Regions from separate parts of the Solwaraspora sp. WMMD791 genome, predicted to be linked through region 1. Evidence: riboswitches for the same ligand, from Rfam matches in the RefSeq annotation. Region 1 holds a riboswitch; each other region holds the start of a gene.
The links. A riboswitch is a leader RNA that binds a small molecule or an ion and turns the genes downstream of it on or off. The one in region 1 is predicted to bind cyclic di-AMP.
Positions count from the first base shown of each region.

Region 1 (5,847 bases):
GACCGGTGCGGTGGGGCGACGAGAGTCGATCAGCAGGCGACCGCGGCCGCCGCCGTCTCGTGGGGGGCAGCCGTGCCGCTGGTCGGGTCGAGCCAGACCTGCACCGCAGGCTCCATTGCGATCGTGGTGGCGGGGCCGGCGCCGGTGCCGTGCCGGGCGACCATCGCCACGTCGACGGTGAACTCGAACAGTCGCCAGTCCACGTGCGGCACGGCGCGCGCGGCGCGGGCGAGTCGGGCGACGGTGGCGACGTCGGTGACCGGGCGCGCGCGGCCGGCAAGATACGCCTCGTCGTCGCTCTCCTCCGGCGGGAACGAGTGCAGCGCGTACCGACCGTCGCGCTCCAGGTCGCGACGCTTGGGCGAGTCGACGATGAAGCAGAACAACCCGTCCTCGGTGATCACGGGCGAGACCGGATGGACCCGGGGGCCACCGTCGGCACGCACCGTCGCCAGGTAGCCGAGACCGGGGCCGTACTGCTGCATGAGAAGTCGGATCGCCGTGGCCAGCCGGGGCTCGTCGGCTGCGAACTGGGACCAGGTTGCCATGCCGACCATTCTATCGAACACGTGTTCTAAGAGATAGTCGAAGCGCGGCGTGTCCGCCCGACGATCACCCCGGCCGGCGAGGTGCCCGGCCGGGGATCGCTATGGTGTGACGATGCTCCTCTCCGACCGGGACATCGTCGCGGAGACCAAGACCGGCGGCCTCTCCCTCGAACCGTTCGAGCCTGCGCTCATCCAGCCGTCGAGCATCGACGTCCGGCTCGACCGGTACTTCCGGGTGTTCAACAACCACCTGTACACCCACATCGACCCGGCGACCCGGCAGGACGATCTGACGTCGCAGGTCGAGGTGCCCGACGGCGACCCGTTCGTGCTGCACCCCGGCGAGTTCGTGCTCGCCTCGACGCTCGAGGTCGTCTCACTAGGCGACGCACTCGCCGCCCGGTTGGAGGGCAAGTCCAGCCTGGGCCGGCTCGGGCTGCTCACCCACTCGACCGCCGGCTTCATCGACCCGGGTTTCTCCGGCCATGTCACGCTCGAACTGTCCAACGTCGCGAACCTGCCGATCAAGCTGTGGCCCGGCATGAAGATCGGCCAGCTCTGCATCTTCCGGCTGTCGTCGACCGCCGAGCATCCGTACGGTTCGTCGGTCTACGGCTCCCGTTACCAGGGACAGCGGGGGCCGACCCCGAGCCGGTCCTGGCAGCAGTGGCGGACCTGGCCGACCGGCTGAGCCAACTCGGGCAGGTGGCGAAAGACGCCCTCCCAGGCCGGGGGGAGACCTGGGAGAGCGTCTTTCTGGTGGCCGGTGCTGCCGCGCAACGGGGGGATCCGCGACATGCGCCAGGCCATGGGGAGGAGTGAGGTCTAGCCGGGCCTTCCGTAGCTGTGGATCCCGGAGCCGAGCTTGCGCATCGCGATCGGCTCGCCGGCCTGTGAGGCGTGCACGATCCAGCCGTCGCCGACGTACATCCCGACATGGGACAGGCTGTAGTAGAAGACGAGGTCGCCGGGGCGCAGCTCGTCACGACTGATGTTCCTGGTCACCTGCCGCTGGCGTGCCGCGTTGTGCGGCAGTGAGACGCCGCCCTGCCGCCAGGCGGCCAGGGTCAACCCGGAACAGTCGTAACCGCTCGGGCCGGCGGACCCCCAGATGTACGGCTTGCCGATCTGCGCGCAGGCGAAGGTGACCGCCTTTCCGGCGGCTCCCCCCGGGTAGGTCGCCGGGCAGGGCGCCGGGCGCAGCGAGCCCAGGCTGGTGGACGATCCGTACGCCTGCAGTCGCAGCTCCTGCAGCCGGTCGACCTCGGCGTCGATCTCCTTGGCCTTCGCGGACAGCTGCGCCTCGGTGCTGGTCAACTCGACGATCAGCTGGTCCAGCGGTGCCTTCTCCGCGGCGTACTGCTCCTTGAGGTCGACCACGGCCTGGACGTCACGGGCCTGCCGGCGGGCGAACTGGTCGAGCAGTTCCAGCTGGTCGGCGAGGTGGGTCGGCTTGCCGCTGGTCAGGATCGCGCTGAACGCCGACGGGCTGCCGCCCTTGTACGACCGGGCGGCGAACTCGCTGACCCGGTCCATCGCGAGGTCGATCTGGACCTGCAGCGGCTGGATCTTCTTCTGCAGAGCATCGGCCTGCTTCTTTTTCGCAGCAAGGTCCTGCCGTACGGCGTTGTGCCGTTCGATGGTGGGCTCCAGTTCGGCCCAGACCTCGTCGATCTGCGCTTCGATCTCGGCCACGGTCTGCTGCGCCTGGGCGGGTGCGGGTGCGCCGGTCAGCAGCATGCCGACGCCGGTGGTGACCGCGATTGCCGCGCGGAGGACGCGTCGATGGGTGTTCGGGACCGTCCGGAGGTGGTCCTGGTCGGACCATCCGGGTCGCCGAGGGGCTGTCGTAGCCACCGGACTCCTTCTCCCCAGACCGCCTACCGGGTTAGCTGACGGGTTCGGGCGGAAAGGAGACGCCCTACCACAGACGACGCTGTGGATTCACCCCGGTTCCGTGGGTCCCCGGCTCGCCGTGTCGCTGACGATTTGGCGGTGTCAGGCCGAGGTCAACCGGGCTGGTTGACGTCCTCCCGACTCGACGATCCCCAAGGGTAGAGAGAGCCGTTCTCGTCACGCAAGCGAGATGACTACTCATTTCTCAACGTACTCGATCGATTGCTATTCGTATATCACCCGCCGTCGTTCACGCGTTCGAAGAACGAGGTCCGGGCCGGCCCGAAAGTGCCGGTCCGGACGATCGATGATCGCCGACCGCCCCGCACTTTCGGACCGTACCGACCGACGTTGACCTGCACGTTCAGCCGACCCGCTTGAATCCGACCACCGGCATGTTGTCGATATTCTCCATTTGCACGGGTTGTCCCGGGCGCGGCGCATGCACCATCATGCCGCCACCGATGTATAGACCGACGTGACGCAGATCACTAAAGAAGAAGACAAGATCACCTGGACGTGCCTCCGACCGGCTGACCGACTGACCCTGGTTCCACTGCGCGCCGGTGAAGTGGGTGAGCCCGACACCCGCACTCGCCCACGCGTACTGCGTCAGACCTGAGCAGTCGAACGCGTTCGGGCCGGTGGCACCCCAGACGTACGGCTTGCCGATCTGTGCGCACGCCGTACCGACCGCGACCCCGGCCGCCCCGCCGACCGACTCGGCCGGGCATGGCCCGGACGCTCCGGAACCGCCCGAGTAGCCGGTGGTCCGGTACGCGGCCAGCCGCGCCTGCTCCAGCCTGTCGATCTCGGCGTCGATCGTCTTGCGCTTCTCGGCCAACTCCTCGTCCTGCGCCTTCTGCTGCGCGATCAACTCGTCGAGGGCCTGCCGCTCGGCAAGGTAGCGGTCCCGGGTCTCGACCACCGCTGCGATCTGCTGCTGACGCCGCTTCGAGATCCGGTCCAGTACCAGCAGTTGATCGGCGAGACTGGTCGGCGAACCGGTCTTCAGCAGCGCGTTGAGTTCGCTCGACGGACCGGTGCGGTAGTAGCTGTTGGCCACCTCACCGATCTCGTCAGCGGCGAGACTGGCCTGCAACGACAGTGGCGCGATCCGCTTGTCGAGTTCGGCGGCCTTTTTCTGGTTGGCCTTGAGTTCGCTGCGAACTTTGTTGTACTGCTCGATCACCGGTTCCAACTTCAGCCACTGGGCGTCCAGCTCGGCTTCGATCTCCGCCAGAGAGGGTTGGGCGGCCGCCGGGGCAGCCGGCCCCACGACCACGGCCAGGACGAGCAGCAGGGCGGCGACACCACGACTGACAACGGGCAAATTCCGCCTTGAGTGACCAAGAAGAAACTTAAAGTAATCACCTGTGTGCGTACGGGTGAGCACACGTGCCATTGGCAGCGACTCCTTCATGAACGATCGCCGGGGCCTCCCGGGCGGGGGAAACGGAGGCCGACATTCGCAGCGGTCGGTGCACCACCCTATTGGAAGGATGCGCATTCTCTCAAGGCTGGTGATCCGCACGCCGCACCACATGACCGGCAGCGTCCGTCCGATCACGCTAGCGTGACACGATGACGACACTCAGCCTGCCCGAAGAGTTGGTGCTCCTGGGTTACGACGACTCTGGCACCGTACTGATCGCCACCGATCACCTCGACTACGGCGTTGCCGGCGCCGTACTGTGCGACCTCGCCGCGACCGGCCACCTCGACCTCGACGTCGATGGCCGGGTCACCGCAGGCGGCGAACGCGCACCCGACCCGCTCGGCACCGACCCGCTGCTCGATGCCACCTGGCGCAGAATTCACGCAGCGACCCGGCAACCGCCGGAACACTGGATTACCGCCCTTGCCCCCGGGCTGGTCGGCCGGGTGCTCGACACTCTCACCGAGGCCGGCCTGCTCCGGCGTGAGCAGGGTCGGGTGCCGATCCTACGGCGTACCCGCTACCCGACTCCGGACGGCACGACCCCGGAGCCCGAGACCGAGGCACGACAGCGGCTCTCGACCGCCTGCCAGGGCACCGGACCGGTCGGTGCCCGTACCGCCGCGCTGGCCGGGCTCCTCGACGCCCTCGACGCGCTGCGGATCCTCGGGCACGCCGACGGGCACGCCGGTACGGACGGTGGCGCCGTGGACTGGCCCCAGCGGTGCCTGGCGCGGTACCCGTCGGTGGAGTGGGCGGTGGCCGCCACCCGTACCGTGCTCGACGAGCACCGGGGCAGGATCGCGCGCGGCGTGTTCATCGCGACGAACGTCGCGATCGGCGGGAGCTGACCGGCCCGGAGCGACCCGGCCCTCCCGAGCGGTCCGTACGGGAGCTGCCCCGCCCGGAACCGACCATCCGCCAGGCGACCGTGACGACCCCGCCGGCGGCCGCACCGAGCAGGACGCCCGTGGCGTTGTTGACCCAGTCGTAGCCGACGCATTCCCGCCCCAGCCCGGTCACCGCCTGGGCCAGCTCCACCCCGGCCGGTGCCAGCAGCAGCAATCCGGTGGCGAGCACCGGTCGACGTACCGCCAGCACCGTGCAGAAGGCCAGCGGTACGAACATCGCGACGTTGCCGACCCGCTCGCCGAGCGAATCCACCGTGACCAGGCCGGACCAGAGCACGGCGGGGTCGGTAAGCGACCGGATGCAGGCGGTGGTCACCGCGGCGTCCGGCCCGGAGACCGAGACCCCGGGAGCCAGCGGTACGCCGGTGCCGACCGGCGCCGGAGGCAGTGTGAGCGCGGCGACCGCCGCCGCGCCCAGCAGCATGGCCAGGGTGGGCCAGCGGGCCCAGCCGAGCCGTCGGGCCAGTGGCCGGTGGACCAGTACGCCGACGACGGCAAGGGTCGCCAGCGTCAGGAACGGCCAGGGTTGGGAGAGGAACTCACGGGCCCAACCCAGCACCCGCTTCTCCCTACTCCTCGGTGGTCGTCGACGATGCTACCGCCGGCGTGACCGATCTGAGCAGCACGGTCGCCACATCGACGACCTCGACGCCCTCGCCCGCCGCGCCGCTGGACTGCTTTCCGGTGACCCCGTCACCGAGCATCGTGAAGCAGAACGGACAGCCGACCGCGATCGTCTGGGCCCCGGTGGAGAGGGCTTCCTCGACCCGGTCGACGTTGACCCGTTTGCCGATCCGCTCCTCCATCCACATCCGCGCGCCACCGGCCCCGCAGCAGAACGACCGCTCCGAGTTGCGGGGCATCTCGCGTACCGCGTCGTCGGCGCCGAGCGCGGCACCGAGCACCTCGCGGGGTGGGCTGAAGACCCGGTTGTGCCGGCCCAGGTAGCAGGGGTCGTGGTAGGTCAGGCCGCCGTCGACGGGGGTGACCGGGGTGAGCTTGCCGGCGGCGACCAGGTGGGCCAGCAGCTGCGTGTGGTGTACGACCTCGAAAT
Region 1 covers NZ_CP120737.1:4,646,618-4,652,464, reverse strand. Annotated here, with positions in the region: gene O7623_RS20645 (pyridoxamine 5'-phosphate oxidase family protein) at 30-548, opposite strand; gene dcd (dCTP deaminase) at 661-1,239, shown strand; gene O7623_RS20635 (C40 family peptidase) at 1,374-2,405, opposite strand; cyclic di-AMP (ydaO/yuaA leader) riboswitch at 2,411-2,553, opposite strand; gene O7623_RS20630 (C40 family peptidase) at 2,809-3,867, opposite strand; gene O7623_RS20625 (GPP34 family phosphoprotein) at 4,029-4,733, shown strand; gene O7623_RS20620 (VanZ family protein) at 4,699-5,352, opposite strand; gene O7623_RS20615 ((Fe-S)-binding protein) at 5,363-5,847, opposite strand, start outside.

Region 2 (5,847 bases), 2.1 Mb from region 1:
CCGACCATTGCGTCGCGGGATCGAGCCGGCACATAGCGCGGGCCGGGACACGACGACGGCGGCCACCGTTCGGTGACCGCCGTCGTTCCCGCCAGGATCAGTACACGGACAGGTGCACGTGGTTCGTGTGGTCGCTCGACGGGTCGCCGCCGGCGCCGCTGTACGCCTTCCAGCCGCTGCTGGGCAGCCAGATCCGCTTGAACCAGATCACGTAGAGCACGCCGAGCCGGTCGGCGTTGGCGATGTAGTAGTTGGCCAGGTTGTCGCCGTAGGTCTTGTCCCCGCCGCTGGCCACCCCGCCGAAGCCGTTGGGTTGGGCCGCGAAGTCGCACGCCCGGCCCTTCGGGTGCTCACCCGAGCCGCCGTTGCGGAAGCAGGAGACATAGCGGGTGAAGCCGGCCGCCTTGGCCTGGTTGAGCGCGTGCAACGTACGCGGGGTGATGCAGCCGGAGGTGGTCGGGTCGTCGACGTTGCAGGACTCGCTCGGCCAGGAGCCGTTCGCGTTGCGGGGTGCCGGCGTCGCCGACGCGCTGGCCGACCCGGATCCGGACGAACTCGATCCCGACGAACCTGAGCCGGACGAACCTGAGCCGGAACTGTTCGCCGCCTCGCGCTCGGCCTGCTCACGGGCCTGCTCCTCGGCGGCGACGGCCACCGCCAGGGCCCGTTCGGCCTGCTTCTTGCGCTGGTCCATGATGGTCAGCTGCTTGCGCTGCTCGCGGATCTCGTTCTCGATGGCCGCCTTCGACCGGGTCACCTGGTCGCGGGTCTGGTACAGCTCGCGCAGCTGCTTCTCCTCGTTGGCGGTCACCGCGCTCAACGCGGCGGCGCGGTCGATGAATCCTTCCGGCGAGGTGCTGTTCAGCAGCGCCGAGACCGGACCGAGCCGGCCGTTGCGGTAGGCGCGGTCGACGAGGTGGCCGACGTTGGTGTTGCGGACCTCGAGTTCGGTCTCGACCTCGGCCAGCCGCGCGGTGAGTTGTTTCTGCCGCTTGCCGGAGTTGTCGAGCGCGGCCTTGGCGTCGATCCAGCCGCGCGAGGCCGCCTCGAGCTCCTTGCGCAGGCTCGGGGTGCCGCCTTCGTCGTCGGCGTCGGCGGGAGCGTAGGCGGGTAGCGCGGCGCCGGCCGGCGCCGGTGCACCAACCGGCGCTCCGGTGACGGCGATCAGGATCGCGGCCAGCGGCACCAGGCGGGCAAAGCGGTTCTTCCGCCCCGGCGTCGCGCGCCGGGGCCGTTCGGGGAGCGGGTACGTCACCGTGCAGGTTCCTTCCGTCAGCCGCCGACCGGGTTAGCTGACGGGTTCGGGACGGAAGATCCCTACCGCTGACGCGGATGCACCCCAGGAACATGGTTCCCCGGCTCGCCGTATGGCGATTAGGCGACGGCCTTCGCGGGCGCCGGAGGGGCGCCGCCCGGACGAAGACCGAGGCTGAGGCTACCGGTCCGGTCGCCATCTGTCGCGAGATCGATGACCATATTATGTCTAGATAAATCGGAAATAAAGGTACATCATCGTTGTTTGTGTCGCGGGAAGGTCACGAAACTTAAGCATCCGCTAATCACCAGTCCGCCGGTCCGCAGGGGTCCGCAGGTGACAGTGGCTCGACCTGCAGCGTTGCGTGGTCGATCCCGAACTCTTCGTGCAGTGCCTGCCGGGCGTCGCGCAGCACTCCGCCGACCTCGGCACCGGCCACGGTGGCCAGATGCGCCGAAGCCACCTCCATCCCCGGGGTGAGAGTCCAGACGTGCAGGTCGTGCACGTCGCACACGCCCGGTACGGCGGCCAGCCGGGCCCGCACCCGGGGCACGTCGACGTGTTCCGGTGCGGCCTGGACCAGCACCCGCAGCGCGGAGCGGGCCAGCCGCCAGGTCCGGGGCAGGATCAACGCTCCGACGGCGACGGCCACCACTGGGTCGGCGTACCACCAGCCGGTGGTGGCGATCACGAGGGCCGCCACGATCACCCCGACCGAGCCGAGTAGATCGCCGAGCACCTCCAGATAGGCGCCCCGGACGTTGAGACTCTCTTTGGCGCCGGAGCGCAGCAGCCCGAACGCGACCAGGTTGGCGACCAGTCCCGCCACCGCCACCACCAGCATCGGGCCGGCGGGCACCGGTTCCGGGTCGGCGAACCGGTGGACCGCCTCGACCATGACGTAGCCGGCGACCCCGGCGAGCAGCACCGCGTTCGCCAGGGCGGCGAGCACCTCGAGTCGGTAGAGGCCGAAGGTGCGCTGCGGATCGTCGGACGCGCGGCGGGCGGCGGCGATCGCGGCCAGCGCCATGCCGATGCCGAGGACGTCGGTGAACATGTGTCCGGCGTCGGAGAGCAGTGCCAGGGAGCCGGTGAGCAGCGCGGCCACCGCCTCGACGACCATGAAGACCGCCAGCAGGACGAACGCGACCCACAACCGCCCGTAGTGTCGCTGCCCGGCGGTGCCCGCACCGTGATCGTGTCCCGCACCCATCCCGGTCACCTTCCGTCGCCCGGTGTCCCGACGGCAGACTAATGCTCACATAGCGATATTTGCAATAGATGGGCCAAGGGGCGGCACCCCTGTCGGGCGCTGTCGGCAACGGCCCTGTCAGCCGACGACCGGCGCCGGATCGATGGTCACCAGCCGTTGGGTCGCCCGGGACAGCGCCACGTACAACGTCCGTACGCCCGCGGCCGACTCGGCACGGATCTCCGCTCCCGCGACCAGCACCACCCCGTCGTACTCCATGCCCTTTGCCTGCAGACTCGACACGACCTGCAGGCGCGGGTCGGCCAGTTCGGCGGCCAGCCAGCCGGCGACCTCGTCGCTTCGGGCCACTGCGGCGATCACCCCCACCGTCCCCTCCACCTCGGCGAGCAGCGCGGCGGCCGCCCGGCGGACCGCCGCCGGTAGCGCGGCGGCGTCGACCTGCTCGCGGCGTGGCGGCACCCCGGTCGAGCGCACCGCCGTCGGCAGCGCGGCGTCCGGAGCGACGGTACGGATCACCTCGGCCGCCAGCTCGAAGATCTCCGCCGGGTTGCGGTAGTTGGTGGTCAGCTGGAACTCCTGCCGGGGTCGGCGACCCAACGCCCGGTCGCGGGCCTGAGCCAGCTCGGCGGGATCCCCGGTCCACGCCGTCTGCGCCGGGTCCCCGACCACCGTCCACGAGGCGAGCCGTCCCCGACGGCCGATCATCCGCCACTGCATCGGCGAGACGTCCTGGGCCTCGTCGACCACCACGTGGGCGTACTCCCGGTAGTCCGTCGGCCGTTCCCGCGCCGCCGCCCGCGCCGCGCGCTCCCGGTCGGCGAACGTCGTCACCTCGCGTACCCCACCGGCGAGCCGGAACGGATCCTGCTGGCGGCGCTTGGGCTGCGGCGGTCGACCGAGCAACTCGGCCAACTCGTCGAGCAGCGCGACGTCGGCGATCGTCGGACCCTGCTCGGCCAGGTCCCGCAACGACTCACCGAGCAACCTGACCTCCGCCGGCTCGAGGATCCCCTGCGCGTAACGGCGCAGCCGCTCTGGACGGGCCAGCCAGGCCAGCACGTGCCGGGGCAGTAGCCGTGGCCACCAGGCCTTGATGAAATCCCGGAAATCGTCCCGGTCGGACAGCTCGTCCTCGAACTCGGCCTGACTCGGCAGCCGCGCCGCCGCGACGAGCTGGCGTGCCTGTGCCCACAGCGCGTCGAAGAGTCCGTCGATGCCGGCCCGGCGCACCTCGTTGCGGCGGGCACCCCGGGGCAGCGCCCGCGCCCGGATCCCGTTCAGTTCGGCCTCGCGCAGCCGCAGCAGCTGCCCCCGGTAGAGCAGCCGCAGCTCGGTCGGCCCGTCGGGTACGGCGTCGCGGACCGCCCGCTCCAGCACCCGCCGCATCCGTAGCGATCCCTTCACCACGGCGGTAGCCGCCGGATCGGTCCGGGTCGCCGACACGTGCGGCACCAGTGAACCCAACGACCGCAAGGTGGCGCTCTCCTCTCCGAGCGCGGGCAGTACGGCGGCGATGTACTCGACGAACACCGCCGTCGGCCCGACCACCAGGATGCCGCCGCCGGCGAACCGGCTCCGGTCGGCATAGAGCAGGTACGCCGCCCGGTGCAGCGCCACTGCGGTCTTGCCGGTGCCGGGCCCGCCGGATACCACCGTCACCCCCGACGCCGGTGACCGGATCGCCTGGTCCTGCTCCTGTTGGATGGTGGCCACGATGTCGCGCATCCCCCGCCCCTTGGCCCGCGCCAGGGTGGCCAGCAGCGCCCCGTCACCGACCACCCGCATCCCCGCCGGCGCGGATCCGGGGTCGAGCAGGTCGTCCGACACCCCGGTGACCCGTTCGCCCCGGGAGGAGATGGTGCGTCGGCGTACGACCCCCTGCGGCCGGGCCGGGGTGGCCCGGTAGAACGCCGCCGCCGCCGGCGCCCGCCAGTCGATCAGCAACGGCTCGGCCCGCTCGCCGCGGATCCCGAGCCGGCCCACGTGCAGTACGGTCCCTCCGCGCAGGTCCAGCCGACCGAAGACCAGTCCTTCGTGCTCGGCGTCGAGCAGGTGTCGCCGCCGGGCCGCGTGGAACACCATCGCGTCGCGCTCCACCAGCGCGCCGACGTTGCCGACGCCGGCCAGCCGGTAGCCGTCACGTTCGGCGCGCACCGCGTCGGAGCGCATCTGCGCCAACCGGGCGTACACCCGGTCGACGTGCCGTTGCTCGACGGCGATCTCCTGGTCCAGCGTGGTGGCGTCGGTCAACGCAGTGGCTCCTGAACGGGGGCGGTCCGGCCGGTGTCCGGCGGACCGTCAGCGGTACGGTCACGACTGCGGGACGCGGCGGGCACGGGGCGCTCCCCGTGACGTCCGGCCGATCCCGGCAGCCTTACGACGTTACCGTCCGCGCGCCACCTCGATGCCGTGTAGGGCCACCGACCACGGCGCCGTGTAGGGCACCGACCGCCTCGTTGGCCCCCGCCGACCCGGTCCCGACGCCGACCCGGTCGAGGACGCCCCGCAGGGCCGCGGTGATCTCGTCCGGCCGCTCCATCATCAGCATGTGTCCGCCGCCCGGGCACACCGTCAGGTCGGTATCGACCAGCGCCTCGGCGATGGACTCGGCGCAGACCGGGGGGGTCAACCGGTCGCGGTCGCCGACCAGCACCGCGGCCGGTAGGTCGCCGATCGCCGCCAGGGTGGACAGCCGCTGCTGGGCACCGATCGACGCCCGGTAGCCGCCGATCGCCCGCAGCGTGGCCCGGCTCACCGCCGTCGTGGTCAGCGCCAGGTCATCCGGATCGCAGGAATCGCCGAACAGCAGCCACCGCAGCGTCGGGCGCAGCGGACGCAGCAGGTCCTGGTGTGGTCGCCAGGTGCCACACCGGGCGAGCACACCCGCGCCGGCCAACTCACAGATCCGCACCAGCCGGGCGACCGGCGGAGCCAGTCCGTAGACCGTGTGGGTGTGCCCCTGTGCGGTGGTGGCCACGAACACCAGCCCGGCCACCCGATCGGCGAACTCCTGCGGGTGCCGGTGCGCGTACTCCATGATCGTCATGCCGCCCATCGAATGCCCGGCCAGGACCACCGGGCCGGCGCCACCCACCCGGCGGACCACCTCGGCCAGGTCGTCACCGAGGCGTTCCAGGGTCATCGTGGCCAGACAGGTGGACGTCGACCGACCGTGGCCGCGGGCGTCGTAGGCCACCACCTGTACGCCGGGGCACCCGGCCAGTACGGCGGCCTGGCGGTGCCAGGTGTGCAGGTCGAGGGTCCAGCCGTGCAGCAGGATCACCGTCAGCCGGGCGTCCGGCGGCCCGGAGATCTCGCCGTGCAGCACCGCCGCGTCCGGCAGCCGTACGGCGAACTCCCGCCGCCCGTCAACGTCGGT
Region 2 covers NZ_CP120737.1:2,506,443-2,512,289, reverse strand. Annotated here, with positions in the region: gene O7623_RS11035 (hypothetical protein) at 98-1,189, opposite strand; cyclic di-AMP (ydaO/yuaA leader) riboswitch at 1,262-1,391, opposite strand; gene O7623_RS11030 (cation diffusion facilitator family transporter) at 1,560-2,468, opposite strand; gene O7623_RS11025 (AAA family ATPase) at 2,586-4,718, opposite strand; gene O7623_RS11020 (alpha/beta hydrolase) at 4,843-5,847, opposite strand, start outside.
Region 2: another riboswitch for cyclic di-AMP. It lies ahead of O7623_RS11035 (hypothetical protein); the one in region 1 lies ahead of O7623_RS20635 (C40 family peptidase).

Region 3 (5,847 bases), 1.7 Mb from region 1:
CCGGATCGCGAACCGACGCCCGGCGACGACGAACCAGTCGGCGGTGACGCAGATGCCGGGCTGGCGGTAGAAGGTCGGCCCGGCGGCGGCGGGTCGGGTCACCGGGCTGCTGGCGCCGGGCGCCGCGCCACGGGCGGGGGGCCGGCTGCTGGATGTCCTGGGGATCAACGGTGTCGTGGTGCTGCTGCGGTCGCCCGGCCGGGCGACCCGGCGAACGGTCGGGGATCCGCGTAGTGGCGGGGTCCGGCGGGTGGCACGCATCGGCTGCCTCCGAAGGTCGGGTACGGCACTGACCTTGCGCGTCCATTGTGCAAACGGCGAGCTACTCGATGGAAGATACGCATTCTGCCACCTAGCTGATTGACGTACGGCAGGACGCTTCCTGGACTCCGATACGACACTTTTGTTCTTATTTACCCTAGTGGATGCCCACCAGCAACAGCGTAGAGCGACTTATGGAGCATTTCACCCAGTCGATCGAAACCTCGCGCCAGGTCACCGCGTGACCACCGCGCGAACCCACTCGCCCCACCATTGAATGACACAGCGCCACCACACGCTACGTACAGTGACTACTGGCACCACTTCACCATTGCCGATGCCACGGATCACGACGAGTGAGGCTTTCCGCGAGCAACCGTTGCGGCTAGGTTAGATCCGCTGGTCCGGTAACCAGTCACCGACCCCGGTGACGCCGGCCCGGTGCCGCCGAATCGCCATCCAGCAATCACTGAAAGTAGTTGTGCGGTGATCGCGTGGTGGTGACCCGGGGACCCACCGAGCAAGTCTGGGGTGAATCCGCGTGCCCGCACGCGGTAGGGCGACACCTTCCCGCCCGAATCCGTCAGCTAACCCGGTAGGCGGCGTGGGAAGAAGGGTTCTGCGTTCTTGTCAACAGCGCGGATTCTGCTGCGTACCCTCGTGCTGGCCAGCGTGACCGCCGGGCTGGTGGTTCCGGCCGTCGCCGTCTCCGCCCAGCCCTCGGTCAGCGAACTCACGCAGCAGATCAACAAGGAATCCGAGGAACTGGCCAAGGTCGTCGAGTCGTACAACCGGCTCACCGAGGAGTCCAAGGCCACCCGGGCGGCGGTCGAGGAGCTCGACACCAAGCTCGGCCCGCTGCAGGACGAGCTGGCCCGGGCGGAGATCGAGGTCGGACAGATCGCGGTGACCGCCTACAAGTCGGGCGGGCTGAGCACCGCCAGCGCACTGCTCGACAGCGGCTCGTCGGACGGCTTCCTGGACCGGCTGGGCACCCTCGACCACCTCGCGCGGGACCGTCAGCAGCGGCTCAGCAACTTCACCAGTACCCAGGTGACGTACCTGGCCGAGCAGGAGAAGCTGCAGGCAGCGCTCGCCAAGCAGGAAGCCCAGGTCAAAGAGCTCGCCGACCGTAAGAAGTCCATCGAAGCCGACATCGACAAGCTGATGGACAAGCGGGAGGAGGCCTACGGTGCGGCAACCGAGTCCGGCTCGTCGTACTCCGGCGAGATCCCGTCGGTCGCCGGTGCCGCCGGCGTCGCGGTCGAGTTCGCGTACGGCGCCATCGGCAAGCCGTACGTGTGGGCGTCCAGCGGGCCGAACGGCTACGACTGCTCCGGCCTGACCCTGGCGGCCTGGCGGGCCGCCGGCAAGAGCCTGCCGCACAACGCCGCCATGCAGTGGGACCGGGTCGCGAAGATCAACCGCGGTGACCTGGCCCCGGGCGACCTGGTGTTCTACAACAACCTCGCCCACGTCGGCCTGTACGTCGGCGACGGCAAGGTCATCCACGCACCGACGTTCGGCCGTACCGTCGAACTGGCCAGCGTGGACATGATGGCACCGTACGGGTACGGCCGGGTGCGCTGACCGACCGGCACCGACACGACGGCCCGGCATCCGGAACCGGATGCCGGGCCGTCGTCGTGCCGGGGGCCGTCGTCGGTGTCACGGGCACTGGCACCGGCCAGAGGTGCAGGTGGCCTCAGCCGGGGTGATCAGGCCCGTCCGGGCTCACGCCGCCTGCAACCCTTCGGCCCGGGCCAGCTCACGCAGCCGGCCGAGGGCCTGGATCTCCAGCTGGCGGATGCGTTCGCGGGACAGCGAGAACCGCGAGGCGACCTCGGTGAGCGAGTGCTCCCGGCCGTCCTCCAGCCCGTAGCGGGCCCGCATGATGCCGGCGGACCGGTCGTCGAGGTGGTTCAGCAGGCCCTCGATGCGCTGGCGCTCCAGCCCGGTCAGCACGATGTCCTCCGGCGACGGTGCGTCGCTGTCGGCCACCAGGTCACCGAGGTTGGTGTCGCCGTCGTCGCCGACCGGGGTGTCCAGCGAGACGGTGTCCTGCGACCAGCGGACCAGCTCGTGCACCCGCTCGACCGGCACCCCGAGCGATGCCGCGATCTGCTCGGGCTCCGGATCCGAGCCGAGCTCCCGGGTGAGTTGGCGGGCGACGTTGCGCATCCGGTTGACGTCCTCGACGAGGTGCACCGGCAGCCGGACGGTCCGCTCCTGCTGGGCGATGGCCCGGCTGATCGCCTGCCGGATCCACCAGGTGGCGTAGGTGGAGAACTTGAAGCCGCGCTCGTAGTCGAACTTCTCGACCGCCCGGACCAGACCGGTGTTGCCCTCCTGGATCAGATCCAGCATCGGCATCCCGGACCGGACGTAGCGGCGGGCGATCGACACCACCAGCCGCAGGTTGGCCCGGATGAACAGGTCCTTGGCCCGTTCACCCTCGATGACCAGCCGCTCCAGCTCCTCGCGGCTGACCCCGGCCCGCGGGGTGCCCTCCTCGAGCAGGTGCTCGGCGTACAGCCCGGCCTCGATCGCCTTGGACAGCTCGACTTCCCGGGCCGCGTCGAGCAGCGGCGTACGGGAGATCTCATGCAGGTAGACGCCAACGAGGTCCCGTTCCTCGGCTACCTCGTCGGTCCGCAAAGCCATCGTCTTCTCCACGTTGCTCACGGTCCCCTCGTTAACCCCACTTGCCCTGTCACCTGCGATGCGCATCTCCATCAGCCTCTCCCCCGTCACGTCGCCACCGAGCGGCGTACCCGGATGTGCGGGTCCCGCCGAACGGTGCCGACACCTGCACAACAGATAAGACGCGTCAGGGATTCCGTCTCGTGAGTCGAAGCTGACACGATTGCCTGAGTAATTGCTGTGAGCAGGATTGACGTTTCCTGCCAGGCACCTCGGTCGCGCCGTCGCGACGGGTCTGCCCATGGTGCGTTTCCCGGAGGTCCGCAGCCTTTCGCGGGCCTGCACGAGAGCATGACGCCGGAGGCGGCGCCGGCATTCCCGTCACCGTGTCCCCTGCGATTCTCGTCACTGCCAGACCGTCACGCCCCACGCCCGGATGTACGGGCTGAGCAGGGTGTGCGGTTCATCACCGCCCGAGTCGACCGCCCGGCAACGCCACGGTCCACCCCCGCCACCGCCGACCTGCCCGCACTGTGCCCCGCTGGGTGGTACGGCAAACACCGCCCGGGTCGGCCGGCAGCCGGTCGACCAGGTGCTGACGCAGCCGTGCGGCGACCTGAGCCGCGCTGCCCCGCGCGTCGATCACCACGAAGTCGGCGGACTCGGGCAGCGACCGGTAGGCGGCCGCGCTGCGCACCAGATGCTCCAGCGACTCGCTGTCGGTGCCCCGCGCCTCGATCCGCCGCCGGGCCTCGGCCGGCGGCAGCCAGAGCAGGAAGGTCAGATCCGGCCGGGGAAAGATCCGGTACGCCAGCCGGGCCAGCCGCTCCCAGGAGGCGGCGGCGCCGTGGCGGCGGATGCTGACGTACTGGCAGACGGCGTACCGGTCCATCACGGCGACGCCGCCGGACGAGCGCAGGACCGACCGGGCGATCGCCAGCCACCGCAGCAACGCTTCACAGAACATCAGCCCGTTGCGTCCGACCAGCCGCCGGGCGTCCGGCCGGCCCAGTCGCACCGCCAGCCGGTCCAGCCACCGGCGACCGCCGGCGTTGCGCCGATAGTGGGCGGGCAGGCCGGCGGCGGTGAGCGCGTCGGCGAGCAGCCGCGCCTGGGTGGTCTTGCCGACGCCGTCGATTCCCACCAGGGCGATCCGGCGGATCCGCCCCGTCGGAAGCCCGACCAGCGGCGCGCAGACCGGCGGTGCGCTGTCCAGCGACACAGCATGATCCGGTGTGGACTCTCCTGCGGGTCCCGGTGGGGTCCGGTCCGGCCGTACGGGTGGTGGTGGGGTCAGCGACGGTGGTGGGGAACTGCTGGTGGACGGGGACGGATGCGCCGGAGTCTCAGTGACGAGCACCTTTCCAACGGTAGCGAGTCTCCGCACCCCCGTCGCCGACGCGAAGGTGTGAAGCCGTCACGGCCCGGGTACCGGTGGAACCCGTCACCACCACCACCCATCGGAGAGACAGATGGCTCAACAGGGAGACGACGGTCTGCTGCACACCCTCAAGCGGGTGGCGGCCGTACTGAAGCAGTCGGAGGTTCCCTTCGTCCTGGGTGGCAGCTTCGCCGTCTATGCGCACGGCGGACACTCCAGCGACCACGACGTGGACTTCCTGATCCGGGAGTCAGACGTGGAGGCGGCGCTGGCCGCCCTGGTCGCCGCCGGGTTCACCGCCGAACGGCCGCCGGAGGACTGGCTGGTCAAGGTCTTCGACGGCGGCCGGATGGTGGACCTCATCCACCGGCCGATCGAGACTCCGGTCACCGACGCGACCTTCGCCGAGAGCGTGGTCCGGCCGGTCGACGCGATCCATCTGCCGGTCCTGTCCGCCACCATGCTGATGGTGCACAAACTGCTCAGTTTCTCGCAGCACTACTGCGATTTCACCCGGGCGCTGCCGTTGGCCCGCTCGTTGCGGGAGCAGATCGACTGGGAACGGGTACGTAAGGAAACCGCGCACTCGCCGTACGCCGAGTCCTTCCTGGTGCTGCTGGACCGGCTGGCCGTGGTGCCGGACAACCAGCAGGAGGTGGGCGATGACCAGGACAGACGGGCAGGCGGCAGACCGGCCTGAGCCACAGCGGCTCGACGAGTACACCGAGTCGGCGGTCCAGCGGCTGCTCAGCGAGCACACCGGGATCGCCGAGCAGGGCGTGACGGTCACCCGCCGCGACCACACGTTGGTGCTGCGCGGCGAGGTCGAGAGCGGGCATCGTCGGGACGAGATCGTCCGGCTGGTGGCGCAACGCTTCCCCGGCGTGGCGCTGACCACCGACATCGCGGTGACCCGGACCTCTGCCCCGAGCGAGGCGGAGGAGCTGTCATGATCCGGATCGCCGCAGTGGGTGACGTGCACATGGACACCGACGTCGTCGGCCGGTTCCGACCGGCCCTGGCACAACTGCCCGACCAGGCCGACGTACTGCTGCTCGCCGGGGATCTGACCCGGCACGGCACCGAGTCGGAGGCGCGCTGCGTGGCGCAGGAGTTCGGAAACCTCGCGGTGCCGGTCGTCGCGGTGCTCGGCAACCACGACCACCACTGTGACGAGGTTCCACAACTGGTGAAGGTGCTCACCGACGCCGGGATCACCGTACTGGAGGGTGACGGGGTCGTCCTGGACCGTCCCGGTGGCCGACTCGGCGTGGCCGGGGTCAAAGGCTTCGGCGGCGGCTTCGCCGGCCGCTGCGCCAGCCGGTTCGGCGAACCGGAGATGAAAGCCTTCGTCTCCACCACCGCGGAGTCCGCAGACCGGTTGCGGTCGGCGCTGGCGGAGCTGGACTGTGACGTACGGGTGGCGCTGACGCACTACGCGCCGGTGCCGGAGACCCTCGCCGGCGAGCCGTTGGAGATCTACCCGTTTCTCGGCTCGTACCTACTGGCGGAGGCGATCGACGCGGTGCCGACCGACCTCGCGGTGCACGGGCACGCCCACT
Region 3 covers NZ_CP120737.1:6,331,888-6,337,734, reverse strand. Annotated here, with positions in the region: gene O7623_RS28585 (DUF6232 family protein) at 1-261, opposite strand, end outside; cyclic di-AMP (ydaO/yuaA leader) riboswitch at 736-878, shown strand; gene O7623_RS28580 (NlpC/P60 family protein) at 889-1,851, shown strand; gene O7623_RS28575 (sigma-70 family RNA polymerase sigma factor) at 1,996-2,991, opposite strand; gene O7623_RS28570 (thymidylate kinase) at 3,371-4,090, opposite strand; gene O7623_RS28565 (nucleotidyltransferase) at 4,377-4,985, shown strand; gene O7623_RS28560 (hypothetical protein) at 4,948-5,238, shown strand; gene O7623_RS28555 (metallophosphoesterase) at 5,235-5,847, shown strand, end outside.
Region 3: another riboswitch for cyclic di-AMP. It lies ahead of O7623_RS28580 (NlpC/P60 family protein); the one in region 1 lies ahead of O7623_RS20635 (C40 family peptidase).